DNA from 2 places in the Micromonospora sp. WMMD961 genome. Region 1 is predicted to be linked to the other one. Evidence: riboswitches for the same ligand, from Rfam matches in the RefSeq annotation. Region 1 holds a riboswitch; the other holds the start of a gene.

Region 1 (6,961 bases):
ACTGGACGATCCGGAAGCGGTTGGCCACGTACGCACCGTCGGTCAGCGCCGAGTTGGCCGCCGCGTTGGCGCCACTGCCGTGAAAGTCGGAGAACGCGGCCGACTGGTTCACGAAGACCCCGCCGGTGAGGTTGCAGGACAGGTGCACGCCGACCTCGACCGCGACCGCCTCGGTGGCGTCCAGCACCGACTCGTCGGTGGAGTAGACCCCCGCGGTGAGCGCGCCCTTCTCGCCGACCGTCCGACGCAGCAGTTCCAGGCTGTGCGCGGTGGAGTCGGTGGCGATGGCGAACGAGATCGGACCGAACCACTCCCGGCCGTACGTCTCCGCGTCGTCCGCGGTCAGCTTCACGATCGTCGGGGTACGCACCACCGCGTCGGCGTACGCCGGGTGGTCCACGGCGCGCGACTCCAGCACCGGCTCGCCGACCTTGGTGACCTCGGCCAGCCGCTCCAGCACCCCGTCGTTGACGATGGCGCCGGTGAGTTCGACACCCCGGGCCGGGTCCGCGGTGAGCTTCCCGACGGCGGCGGCGATCCCGCCGGCCACCTCGTCGAAGCTCTTGTGCCCCTGGTCGGTCTCGATGCCTCCGGCCGGGATGAGGATGTTCTGCGAGGTGGTGCACATCTGACCGCTGTAGAGGGTCAGCGTGAAGCCGAGGTTGCGGCACATGCCGGCGAAGTCGTCGGTGGAGTCGATGACGACGGTGTTCAGACCGGCCTTCTCCGTGTAGACCGACGCCTGCCGGGCGTGCGTCTCCAGCCAGTCGCCGTACTCGGTGGAGCCGGTGAAGTCGACGATCTTGACGGCCTGGTGCAGGGCCAGGTCGCTGGCGAGCTTCTCGCCGGGGGCTTCGGCCGCCAGCATGATCAGGTTTGGGTCGAAGCCGGCCTCGGCGAGCACCTCCCGGGCGTACTTCACGGTGATGGCCAGTGGCAGCACCGCGCGCGGGTGCGGCTTGACGATCACCGGGTTGCCGGTGACCAGCGAGGCGAACAGCCCGGGGTACGAGTTCCAGGTCGGGAAGGTGTTGCAGCCGATCACCAGCGCCACCCCACGCGGCACCACGTGGAACGTCTTGGTCATCCGCAGCGGGTCACCCTTGCCGGCGGCCTTCTCCCAGCCGGCGGTGCCCGGGTGCCGGGTCATCTCGGCGTACGCGTACGCCAGCGCCTCCAGCGCCCGGTCCAGCGCGTGCGCGCCACCGGCCTGGAAGGCCATCACGAACGCCTGCCCGCTGGTGAACTGCACCGCGTTCGCCAGCTCGAAGATGTGCTTGTGCAGCCGGTCGAGGATCTCCAGGCAGACGCCCACCCGGGCCTGCGGGCCGGCGTCGCGCCACGCAGGCAGCGCGGCGGAGGCGGCGCTCACCAGCTCGCCGGGGCGGGCGTGCGGGTACCGCACCGCCAGCTCCACACCGAACGGGCTCGCCTCGGTGGCGACCCGAACGCCAGCGCCCGGCTGGTCGAGCGGGAAGTCACCACCGAGGTACGCCTCGAAGGCGGCCTTACCGTCGGCGGCGGCGGTCTCGCCGTACACCCGGGGGCTGGGGGATTCGGGGTAGGCGGACCAGTAGCCCCGCTCCGTGATCGCGGTCAGCGCACGGGTGAGGGTTTCGGCGTGCCTGTCGTACAGGGGATGCGGGGTCTCCGTCATGCCAGCCATCATGCCCGAGCCAGGCCCGCGAGCAGTAACGCCGATTTCCGTCAGAGAGTGAGCTGCCAGTCGGTCCAGGACTCCGCCGGGCGGAAGCCGAGCTGCTCGTTGATCGCCACCATGTAGGTGTTGCTGGCCGCGTTCATGGTGTCGATCACTCGCACCGCTGGCTCGTGGGTGAGCAGGTGGTGCAGGTTCTCCGCCTTGGCGATGAGGCCGAGCCGGTGCCCACGGTGGTCCGGGTCGACGATGGTGATCTGCTGGAACGCGTGCCAGTCCGCTGAGGCGCCCACGTCCAGCAGGGTCCAGGCGACCAGCCGGCCGGACGCCTCGTGCCGCATCCCAAGGTGGTAGCGCCGCCGGCCCCGCGCGTCGAGAGCCCGTTCTTTGCCGCGGATGCGCTCGGCGTCCACCTGCTCCGGCTCCCACTGCACGTCGCCCATGGGGGCGTCCATCAACAGCCGGCCGTTGAGGTAGGCGATGTCGGAGAGGTATTCCTGCGGGGTCGCGCCCTGCCAGCAGACCGACCGGTAGCCCTCGGCCAGTTGGCGAGCCTCGGCGAGCGCCGCGCGCAGCGCCACCCGGTCGATCCCGTCGACGTCGAGCCGCCGACGCACCTCGCTGAGGGCGGGCTGGGCTCCGGTGGCGGCGGCGAACGCATCGCCCGCCACGCTCCGGGCTGGCCCGCCGGGCAGCGCGGAGACGGTCATCCCGACCACCCGCTTGCGGCCGTGCTCCCGAAGCAGGCGCACCCCGTACTCGTGGAGCGCCCGGCCGACGCCCCGACGCCGCAGCTCCGGATGAACAGTCAGTTCGACGGTGGCGTTGTCGGTGTTGTCCATCTGTGGCAGGTCGAGCTGGAGGTAACCGGCTGGCGCCCCCTCCAGGCGGGCCAGTGCCCAGAGCGACTCGGTGCCGGGCATCGGCGTGTGGAACAGCGCGTCGAAGCGTTGCCGGCAGAAGGGCGGAAGCTCCGGCAGATCGACGTCTCGGGCCGCCGACCCGATCCGGTACGCCTCGTCGACCGATGCCCGGTCAGCGCCGTCGAACGGCGCGATCGCGATGCTCATGCCGCTGAGCGTGCGCCCGAGAAAGCGATCGGGCCAGCGAATTAATTCGCTGGCCCGATCGGACGTGGTCGGGAGGGACAATCGCACAACGCCTCCGGCGTTGGGTCGCAAGAACTTCAAAAGTCTTCGGCGAAATGCCCTCCCGCACGGAGCATCTTGCGCCGTCCGGTTCCTGCCGTCAAGTCCGTAGCGGCGGGTTATCCACACTCACAGCGAAAACCCAGTTACCCGGCGGATCGCCCGGCCCTCCGTCCGGGCAGGCCGGGATCAGCCGAGCAGACCGGCGTCACGGGCGGCCCGCAGCGAGGGCTTGATGTGGTGGGTCGGCCCGACCTGACCGGCCACCGCGTCGATGGTCTTCAGGCCCTCGCCGGTGTTGAACACCACGGTCTCCGCGGTCGGGTCCAGCCGACCGGACTCGACCAGCTTGCGCAACACCGCCACGGTGACGCCGCCTGCGGTCTCCGCGAAGACACCCGTCGTGCGGGCGAGGTCGCGAATGCCGGCGCGGATCTCGTCGTCGGCGGCGTACTCCATCCAACCGCCGGTGCGACGGACCGCCTCCAGGGCGTAGAGGCCGGCTGCGGGGTCGCCGATGTTGAGGGACTTGGCGATGCCGGTGGGCTTGACCGGGGTGATCGTGTCGGTGTCGGCTTGCAGCGCCACGGCGATCGGGTTGCAACCCGCCGACTGGGCGCCGAAGACCTTCCAGCCGCCGGCCGGCGCCTCGACCAGGCCGACTTCCACCAGCTCGGAGAACGCCTTGTCAATCTTGGTGAGCAGCTCGCCGCTGGCCATCGGGATGACCACCTGCGCGGGGATCCGCCAACCGAGCTGCTCGGCCACCTCGTAGCCGAGGGTCTTGGAACCCTCCGCGTAGTACGGCCGGACGTTCACGTTGACGAACGCGGTGTCCTCGAACTCGTCGGTCTCCACCAGCTCGCCGCAGAGCCGGTTGACGTCGTCGTACGAGCCGTCGATGGCGACCAGCTCGCCGCCGTAGACGGCGGTGGTGATGACCTTGCCCTGCTCCAGGTCGCTGGGGATGAAGACCACCGAGGGCACCCCGGCACGGGCCGCGTGCGCCGCCACCGAGTTGGCCAGGTTGCCGGTCGACGCGCAGGCGAACCGGGTGAAGCCGAGCGCCCTCGCTGCGGTGAGCGCCACCGAGACGACCCGGTCCTTGAAGGAGTGGGTGGGGTTGGCGCTGTCGTCCTTGACCCAGAGCGGCGCCGTGATGCCCAGCTCGGCGGCGAGGTACGGGGCCGTCACCAGCGGGGTCAGCCCCGGGTCGAGGGTGACCCGGGTGGCCGGGTCCTGACCGGCGGGGAGCAACGCGGCGTACCGCCAGATGTTCTTCGGCCCGGCCTCGATCTGCTCCCGGGTGACCGTCGCCAGTGCGGCGGTGTCGTAGTCGACCTCCAGCGGGCCGAAACACTCGTAACACGCGTGCTGGGCGGCGAGCGGGTAGCGCGCCGAACAGGCACGGCAGACCAGGGCGCGGGCGGGGCTGGCGGAGGTGTCGATGCCGGAGGCGGCGAGCGTCGACGTCATGTCGAAGTCCTCTCATCTTTCCCCGCATCGCACGGTGCGGCGGGGACGGAATTGGCACCTGCCCCGCGGGTCGCTCAGCGGTGAGCGCGCGGGGTGGTTGCCGGGGCGTCGTCGGGCCGTATCCCTCAGCCCCTCTGGATGAGGTATGCAGTTGTGCCGCCGAGTCTAGGACAACGCTGTCGGCCCTAGCTACCGCCGATCCCAGGGAGTGGGTCAGCGAGCGCTCACCGCGGCGGGATCGGTAACCGCGATCGGGTCGGTCACCGCGGTGGCACGAGGCAGCGACGAGACCCGGGTACGGGGCCGGCTGGCCAGATTCGCGGCGACCAGCGCGGCGATGGTGACGGCGGCCCCGACCAGCTCGACGGCCTCCGGGCGGTAGCCCCGGGCGATCTGCACGGCGAACGTGGTCACCGGCACCAGGTTCATGAACAGCGCGGCGTTGGCGGCCCCGAGTCGCTGCACTCCGGTGTTCCAGGCCAGGACCGCTATGACAGCTCCCACGATCACGGCGTACGCCAACTGTGGGGTGACCGCCACGAGGTCGGCGGCGGCCGGCGCGTGCTGCCAGCCGACGGCGTCCGCGCCGATGCTCGCGGCCAGCATGGCGGCCGTGCCGGCGAGCGCGGTCAGCGTGGTGAAGCGCAGTGGCGACCACGCGCCGAAGCGGCTGGCGCCGTGCGTGTAGATGGCCCAACCGACCACCGCGCCGACCATCATCAGACCGCCGAGACCGAACTGACCGAGCCCGGCCAGGCTTCCGCGCGTGATCACCAGACCGACGCCGAGGAGCGCCACCAGGGAGAGGCTCAGCAGGAGCGGCTTCGGGCGTACGCCGTCCCGGGCCCAACGGACCAGCTGGGTGATCACCGGGGTGGTGGCCACGAAGAGCGCCACCTGCTGCGGAGCGGCGTGTTCGAGCGCCAGGCTGGTGAGCACGTTGAAGCCGGCGAAGCCGACCACGCCGAGCACCACCACCTCGACCGTCCGGACGCCGGGCCGCAGCGCGTCGGCACCCTCGCGGAGCAGCAGGATGGCGACCAGGACGACGGCGGCGAGAAGGTAACGGGCGGTGGTCAGGTTGAGCGGGTCGACCCGGGTCAACGCGCTGGCCAGGACCGGGAACATCACCCCCCAGCCGAGGACGGCGAGCAGCGGGTAGGCGGAGGCGCGGGATCGCATCGGCAGCTCCAATGTTCGAGTATCGTCGAACCAACGACACCGACAGTAGGAGCTTGTTCGACATTTGTCGAACAACGGTTACACTGGTCACATGGAGCCGCACGAACCCGACCTGACCGCCGTACCGGTCACCGCCGTGCTGGCCGCACTCGCCGACGACGTGCGGCTGCAGATCGTCCGGGCGCTCGCCGAGGGCGGCGAGGCCGCCTGTGGAAGCTTCGACTTCGGGGTGTCCAAGGCGACTCGCAGCCACCACCTCAAGGTGCTGCGCGAGGCCGGCCTGACCCGCACCCGCGCCGCCGGCACCAGCCGCCTGGTCCGGCTCCGCCGCGACGAGGTGGACAAGCTCTACCCCGGCCTCCTGGACGCGGTCCTCACCTCCCGCCCGCCGGCCTGACCGCCCCGACTCCCCGTCGCGGACCTGCCCCGCGCCCGACTCCACCGACCTTCCCGCGCCCGACTCTCGGACCTTCCCGCGTCCGGCTCCCTGGTCCCGCACCTGTCCCGCGCATCCTTTGGAGCTGAATCGTTCACGGCATCACCGGACATGCGCTCCCCAGCACGCGTCGCCGGAACCACCTCGTCGGGGCTCCGGCGACGCGCGGGACGGGTGCGGTCAGACGGACACCGGGCTGGGTTCGGCCACCGAGGACGGCGGAGCGTCGGTGCGACGCCGGAAGAGCAGTGCGTCGAGCGCCCACGGGCCGGAGCCGAGCGCGGCGACCAGCAGGAACGACCAGCAGAACAGGGCCGACAACTCGCCCCCGTTGTGCAACGGCAGCAGGTGGTCCGGCTGGTGCACGACGAAGTAGGCGTACGCCATCGAGCCGGACGCAAGGAGCGCGGCGGGTCGGGTGAACAGCCCGACCAGCACCAGGGCGCCGCAGACCAGTTGGATCAGCGCGGCCCACCAGCCGGGCCAGGTGCCGACCGGTACCGCCTGGCCGGTCATGGGGTTGCCGCCGAACAACCCGAAGACCGAAGTCAGACCATGCAGCGTGAACAGCAGCCCGATCACGATGCGGAACAGGGACAGGGTCGGCCCGCCGAGCCGAGTGACGTTCATAGGTACCTCCATCGAAGGAAACAGATCTCTTCAATGTGAGGCATGAAAGTATCGAAGTTTATAAATTCCTTGCTAGTGGGAAAGTCCCCGGTCGGAATGTACCGGCGTCCAGGGCCTCGCGTCGAGCACCCGCAACGCCACAGCCGCGACAACCGCGCCCTGAGCTGCGCAAATAGTCCAGTCACGGCAGGCCAACCGCCGTGGGCACGCTCCCACACTGTGGGTGCGGCCCGTTACGCCCACCTTCCACACGGGCCTGGTGCAGCCCTCACCCGCGATGAGGTGTCTCGCGAGTCATGCGACCTCGCTCGCCGAGATGGAGTTGCGCTCGAATTTTCGTGGTGCGGGCATGCGGGGTGCTCACAGCTAGGCACGCCTACCGTTGGTCATCGGCTCGATCACGCACGAAGACGCCGCGACCCTGATGCCCCT
Region 2 (6,961 bases), 4.4 Mb from region 1:
GCCCTGGCTGGCGCGCTGGGCCGTGCGGAGGAGTCGGCCGCGCTTCGCCGGCGCGCCCGTGCGGTCACAGCTCGGGCCCGGGCCGCCAACCTCGCCCGATGATCGCCACCCGCCGCCGACCGTGACTTGCCGATTCTCCTCGGAACCCACCGGTGGGTGCGGTCAGATGGAACCACCGGCGCGTCCACCGCCGGGGGCGATCAAGGGGGGTACGCCGTGCAGGCGCTCGTCATGGTCGTGGTGCTGGGCGCGACTGTCCTGATCGGCACCACGCTCGGCGGACGGTACCGGGTGGCCCCGCCGATCCTGCTCATCGCGTTCGGGGTGCTGCTCGGCCTGACGCCTCCGCTGTCCGAGGTGACCCTGGAACCCGAGCTGGTACTGCTGATCTTCCTACCGGCGATCCTGTACCGGGAGAGCCTCACCCTCAGTCTGCGCGAGATCCGGGCGAACCTTCCGGTGATCGGGTCGCTCGCCGTGGTGCTGGTGCTGCTCACCATGGTCACGGTGTCGTTCACCGCGCAGGCGTTCGGGGTGAACCCCGCCGCCGCCTGGGTGCTCGGCGCGGTCCTCGCCCCGACCGACGCCGCGGCGGTCACCGGGCTCGCGAAACGGCTGCCCCGAAAGCTGCTCACCACCCTGCACGCCGAGAGTCTGATCAACGACGGCACCGCCCTGGTGATCTTCGCGGTGACCGTGGGTCTGCTCACCCAGAGGGCGGAGCCGGGCCCGCTGGGCATCGGTGAGGAGTTCGTCGGCGCCAGCCTCGGCGGCGTGCTGGCCGGTGTGCTGGTGGGGGCGGCCGTGGTGCTGGTCCGCAAACGGCTCGACGACCCGCTTCGGGAGGGCGCGCTGAGCGTGCTCACGCCGTTCGGCGCGTTCCTGCTGGCCGACTCGGTGCATGCCAGCGGTGTGCTGGCGGTGGTGGTCGCCGGGTTGGTGCTGTCCTACGCCGGTCCACGGGTGATCCGCGCCCGGTCGCGGGTCCTGGCGTTGGCGTTCTGGGACCTCTCCACGTTCCTGATCAACGGTGGGCTGTTCGTCCTTCTCGGCACCCAGATACCCCGCGCGGTGCGGGGCATCACCAGCACCTCGCCCGGTCGGGCACTGGTGGTCGTGCTCGTGGTCACGCTCGTCGTGATCAGCGTCCGCCTGTTCTTCGTCTACCTGATCTCGCAGGTCGCGAGGCTGCGGCGTCGCCGGCTCATGGACCCGAGCCAGGGGCCCTCGGCCTGGCGGGTGGGAACCGTGGCCGGCTGGTCCGGTTTCCGGGGTGCGGTGTCGCTCGCCGCCGCCCTGGCTGTCCCGACGGTGACGGTCGCCGGCCGACCGGTGGTCGAGCGCGACCTGATCATCTTCGTCACCGCGCTGGTGATCGTGCTGATCATGCTGCTCCAGGGCACCACCCTGCCGCTGGTCGTGCGCTGGGCGGGGCTGGTCGGCGACCCGGAACGCGCCCACGAGACCCGGCGCGCCCGGCGGCGGGCCACCGAGGCGGGTCTGGCCGCTCTGCCCCAGGTCGCCGCCGAGATCGGCGCCGGGGCGGAACAGGTCCGTCGGCTGCAAGCCGAATACCAGAGGCACCTTGCGGACGTCGACGAGAGCGGAGGGAGCACCGCCGAGGAGCGCCGACTGGAACGCCAACTGCGCCTGAAGGTCCTCGCCCACAAACGTCGGGAGGTCACCCGACTGCGCGACAACCGGGAGATCGACGACCTGGTGCTGCAGGAACTCCAGGCCGCCCTGGACAACGAGGAGATCCGGCTGCTGGGGCGCGGAGCCAACGAGTGAGCGTCAGCGGCTTCCGGCAGCAGCGGCTCAGAGCACCTGGGCGAGGAACCGACGGAGCCGAGGATGCTCGGCCCGTTCGAAGACCGCCTCGGGCGGGCCGGCCTCCAGCACCACGCCCCGGTCCATGAAGGCGACGGTGTCGGCGACCTGCCGGGCGAAGCCCATCTCGTGGGTGACCACCACCATGGTCATGCCCGCGGCGGAGAGGTCGGCCATCACCCCGAGCACGCCCTTGACCAGCTCCGGATCGAGCGCCGAGGTGGCCTCGTCGAAGAGCATCACCTCGGGCCGCAGCGCCAGCGCCCGGGCGATCGCCACCCGCTGCTGCTGACCGCCGGAGAGCTGCGCCGGTCGGGCGTCGGCCTTGGCGGCCAGACCCACCAGGTCCAGGTGGGCCCGGGCGGCGGCCTCCGCCTCGTCCTCGCCGAGTTTGCGGAGCCGGCGCAGCGCGAGGGTGACGTTGCGCAGCACGCTCATGTGCGGGAAGAGGTTGAACTGCTGGAAGACCATCCCCACCCGCTGCCGCAGGCCGTCCGGGTCGTCGCCCAGCACGCTGCGCCCGTCCAACAGCACGTCGCCACGGTCCGGCTCGATCAGCCGGTTGATGGTGCGCAGGAGGGTGGACTTGCCGGACCCGGACGGACCGATCACGCAGGCCGTCGCGCCCCGCGGCACCGTGAGGTCGACGCCGCGCAGTACCCGGTTCGGCCCGAAGGCGAGATGCACGTCGCGTACGTCGAGGCTGACCGAGGTGGTGGTGTCGGTGGTGGTGGTCATCGCCGGTCTCCCTGGATCGTGGCGGGCAACGGCAGTTCGTCGTCCTCGTCGTCCGGTGCGGTGGCTGGCCGGCCGTGGCGCAGCCGCCGGTCGATCCAGTTCACGACGTGCGTCAGCGGAACGGTCAGCGCCAGGTAGAAGAGCCCGGCCAGGAGCAGCGCGGACTCGTTGCCGGTGGTGGCCGCGTAGTCCTGCCCGATCCGGAACAGCTCCCGCTGGCTGGCCACCAGGCCGAGGAAGTAGACCAGGCTGGAGTCCTTGATCAGCGCGATGAGCTGGTTCACCCAGGCCGGCAGGACCCGCCGGATGCCCTGCGGAATGATCACCAGCCGCATCGCGTCGCTCCAGGAGAAGCCGAGCGCACGCGCGCCCTCCAACTGGGCGGCCTCCACCGACTGGATGCCGGAGCGGAAGATCTCCCCGATGTACGCGGCGGCGATGAGTGACAGCGCGAGGATCCCCAACGGATAGGGGTCCGGTCCCCAGACCTGCATGCCCAGCGGTGCCAGCCCGACGCCGATCAACAGGATCGTCGCCGCGGCCGGCAGCCCCCGGAACACGTCGGTGTAGACCCGCGCCGGCCAGCGCAACCACCGGCTGCGGGAGATCCCGGCGACGGCCAGCAGCAGGCCCAGCACCGAGCCGAGCAGGGCGGCGGAGACCGCCAGGATCAGCGTGTTCGGCAACCCGACGGTCACCATCTCGGGCAGCGCCTCGCCCATCGCGTCCCAGTCGAAGAACGTCTCCCACAGGGTGCTCAACGGATCCATCGGTCGTCTCTCCTACCGTCCTGCTCGCTCGTCACCGGGTACTCAGGAGGCGGGCGACGCGGACGCCACCGCCACCGTGCCGCTGCCCGGCGTGAAGTCCGCCGGGATCGGCCGGCCGGGGTAGTACTGGGCCTGCAACCGGCTCCAGGTGCCGTCCGCGATGACCTCGTCGAGGCCCTTGTTCAGTGCCTCGCGCAGCTTGTCGCCGCCCTTGGCGACGGCGTACGCGGTCGGTGCCGGGCTGAGCTGCTTGGCCGCCACGGTGATCTTGCCGTTGCTGTCCGCGGCAGACTTCTCGCCGATCTCCGCCGGGGCGATCCACGCGTCGGCGGTGCCGGCCTTGAGCTGGTTGATCGCGCCGTTGTAGTCCGGCACCCGCACCGGGTCGAGCTGCTTGCCGGTGGCGTAGTCGTCCTGCACGGTGCCCTGCACCACCACGACCCGCTTGCCGGCGAGCTGGTCGAAGCTGGTGATCGGCGAGCCGGCCGGGACGTCCAGGCCGAAGTAGCCGAAGTCGTAGCCGTTACCGAAGTCGACGGTCTTCTTCCGCGCCTCGGTGATCGTGATCGAGGAGCTGCCGACGTCGAACTTGTGGTTGTTGACCTGGGAGAGCAACGCGGAGAAGTCCGTGCCGACGAACTCGACGGTGAGGCCGAGCTTGCCGGCCACGGCGGTCAGCAGGTCGTTGTCGAAACCGGTGAACGTGCCGTCCTTGAGGTACACGTTCGGCGGGGCGTCGGTGAGGGTGCCGGCGCGCAGCACCCCCGGCCGTGCCAGGCCGTACGGGTTGGCGGTGGCGTCGGAAGAGTTGTCGTCGCCGCAGGCGGTGAGCGCGGTGGCGGCCAGGATCGTGGCCGCGCCCAGGGCGGTGGCACGGGTCAGGGCAGGAAGAAGTCGCACGGGTGTCTCCGAAAAGGTCGCGTCCCGGCGAGCACGGGTGTGCGTCGCCGACGGTGCGCCCGATGGGCGTACCGGTGGGGGAGGTTCGGGAAGAGCGCTGCGCTAGTGCGTGGTGCCGCGACGACACGCGGCGCTGCACATTCGCATCATGTCCACGTGCCGTCGCCGGGTCAGTGCCGGTGAGGGCCAACCGGCGTGGACATCCGCGACGTCGGTCGGTGGGGTGGTGTTGAGGATGCGCATGGCTCTCCCGGGTCTGTGCTGACCTGGGTGCCAGGCCACGCTTGCGCCGACGTCCTGTCGGTGCCTGGTCTTCACCCGGGGCACCCCACCGCGGAGGAGGGTTGCCGGCCAGCGAGCCGGGGCTTCGCGCTGGCACTCATGACCAGCGCCGAGGCTAGCAGCAGGCACGGGTGGGTCGTCCAGTCGTTATGACCACGCTCACCAGCGGAGACGGCCGACCGGCCCGCGCTGGTCGTCGTGAGTATCCGCACCGGCGGCGCGCCCGTCCGCCGGTGCGGCGAACCCACCCCGCGTCGGGACGGGTTTCGGGCCCGGAACAGGGGGGAAGCAGCGCCCCCGGGTTGGCGGGGGTGTGCCGGACCGGGCGTCACCGGGGGAGGGGACAGGGCATGGTCGGTGGCCGTCGCTTCCGCCCGGGTGGTGGCTTCGGTCGCCAACTCGACGAGTACGAGACCAGGGTCGGCGTGCCACCGTCCACGGAGTCACCCGCTCCACCCGCCGGCGGCCTGGTGGACAGCGCCGTCTACATCCGTGGGCACCGGTTCGCCTCGCCGTCCGGCCTCGCCGAGACGTACCGCTGCCTGCAGGAGCAGGACGGCGCGATGGCCTGGATCGGGTTGTACCGGCCCGACATCGAGCAGATCACCTCGCTGGCGCGGGAGTTCCGGCTGCACGACCTGGCGGTCGAGGACGCGATCAACGCGCACCAGCGGCCCAAGCTGGAACGCTACGGGGAGACCCTGTTCGTGGTGCTGCGCGCCGCTCGCTACGACGACCTTCGGGAGGAGGTCGAGTTCTCCGAGTTGCACCTGTTCATCGGGCCGGGCTTCGTGATCACCGTCCGGCACGGTGAGGCACCGGATCTGGCCGCCGTGCGGCGGCGCATGGAGGTCGAGGCGCAGGTGCTCGCCCGGGGGCCCGAGGCGGTGCTGTACGCGATCCTCGACCAGGTGGTCGACGGGTACGCGCCGGTCGTGGCCGGGCTGGAGAACGACATCGACGAGATCGAGACCCAGGTGTTCGGTGGCGACCCGAACGCGAGCCGGCGCATCTACGGCCTGAGCCGCGAGGTGATCCAGTTCCAGCGCGCCGCGCGACCCCTGCTCGCGGTGCTCGGCGCACTGGCCGACGGCGCGGGCAGTGCCGACACGGACGAGGAGCTACGCCGCTCGCTGCGGGACGTGACCGACCACCTGACCCAGGTGGTGGAGCGGGTGGACGGGTTCCGGCACCTTCTGCAGAACATCCTCACCGTCAACGCCACGCTCGTGTCGCAGCAGCAGAACGAGGAGATGCGGAGCCTCACGGCGGCCAGCTACGCGCAGAACGAGGAGCTGAAGAAGGTCTCGTCCTGGGCGGCGATCCTGTTCGCTCCCACGCTCATCGGCACCGTGTACGGGATGAACTTCGTGCACATGCCGGAGTTGAACTGGCGCTTCGGCTACCTGTTCGCGCTGCTGTTGATGCTGCTGGTCTGCGGCACCCTCTATCTGATCTTCAAGCGGCGCGGCTGGCTGTGAGCCGTCCGGCCGGGCTCACTCGATGCCGCGCAGGATGTGCCGTTCGTCCTCGACGTCGTCGTCGCCGGCACTGATCCGTCCGAGCAGGACGGCGGCGGCCCAGATCGTCAGGGGCGTGGCCGCCCCGGTCATGCCGCCGGCGGTCCGGTCGTCCCGGCTCTGGCTCCGCTCCGCTCGCGGTGGCCTGCGCTGAGCCTGCATAGGCACTGCCCCTCCTCGTCGAAGCCGCCGTGGGGCGGCGCGGCGTGAGCCCGCGCCGCCGGCCGGGCGAATCGCGCTCGGCAGGACGGCATCCATGTCGAACCATCCCACGTCAGAGCGCACAACCACCGCTTGTTTTCGGTTTCCCGACTGTCGCCCGCCAAACCGGACATTTTTGTCGAGGGTCAGGGCAGCGGGTGGGCGATGCCGCGGGCGTGGTCGGTGAGGGCCGCCCCGACCACGGTCGCGGCCAGCGGCAACACCTCCAGGCAGCGGCGCACCGCGGCGGCCATCAGCGCGTTCGGCACCCGCATGGAGAGCGTGCAGTGCGGCACCCAACGACCCGGCTGGTAGTGCTCGGTCAACGGGATGCCGGCGGCGGCGAGCCGGTCGTAGACCGTGCGGTGGTGGGCCAGCAGCTCCGGGGTGGGCGTCGGGCCGAGCCAGAGCACCCGACCGACGAACTGGCCGGCGTGTTGGAACTCGAGCCGCAGGGGAGCGGCCACCACCGTCCCGTGCAGGGCCGCGGCGACCTGTCCCGGGTCGAACCGGGGAGCCACCGCCAGCGAGACGTGCGGCCGGTGACGTTGCTCCAGCAGGGAACGCATGCTCTGCACGCCCTCGGTCTCCAGCGCGTCCCACAGCACCCGGATCCGGCGGGTGGCGTCCGGGTCCAGATACAACTCCACCGCCGCGACCATTCGATCACGGTAGCGGCCGAGGTTTGGGCGCCCGTCCGCGGCGGTATGTGTTCGGAAA

The links. A riboswitch is a leader RNA that binds a small molecule or an ion and turns the genes downstream of it on or off. The one in region 1 is predicted to bind S-adenosylmethionine.
Region 2: linked by a shared signal. The riboswitch ahead of O7614_RS11515 (ABC transporter substrate-binding protein) and the one ahead of thrC (threonine synthase) in region 1 are both predicted to bind S-adenosylmethionine.

Annotation. Positions count from the first base shown of each region.
Region 1 is NZ_JARUBJ010000002.1:6,816,205-6,823,165, forward strand. Features, by position in the region: gene paaN (phenylacetic acid degradation protein PaaN) at 1-1,657, opposite strand, end outside; gene O7614_RS31255 (GNAT family N-acetyltransferase) at 1,708-2,727, opposite strand; gene thrC (threonine synthase) at 2,995-4,281, opposite strand; SAM riboswitch class I at 4,291-4,426, opposite strand; gene O7614_RS31265 (DMT family transporter) at 4,495-5,463, opposite strand; gene O7614_RS31270 (metalloregulator ArsR/SmtB family transcription factor) at 5,555-5,860, shown strand; gene O7614_RS31275 (DoxX family protein) at 6,080-6,529, opposite strand; gene O7614_RS31280 (winged helix-turn-helix domain-containing protein) at 6,906-6,961, opposite strand, start outside.
Region 2 is NZ_JARUBJ010000002.1:2,431,048-2,438,008, forward strand. Features, by position in the region: gene O7614_RS11495 (AfsR/SARP family transcriptional regulator) at 1-102, shown strand, start outside; gene O7614_RS11500 (Na+/H+ antiporter) at 217-1,791, shown strand; gene O7614_RS11505 (amino acid ABC transporter ATP-binding protein) at 1,819-2,568, opposite strand; gene O7614_RS11510 (amino acid ABC transporter permease) at 2,565-3,338, opposite strand; gene O7614_RS11515 (ABC transporter substrate-binding protein) at 3,381-4,238, opposite strand; SAM riboswitch class IV at 4,514-4,625, opposite strand; gene corA (magnesium/cobalt transporter CorA) at 4,871-6,001, shown strand; gene O7614_RS11525 (hypothetical protein) at 6,017-6,208, opposite strand; gene O7614_RS11530 (2'-5' RNA ligase family protein) at 6,388-6,903, opposite strand.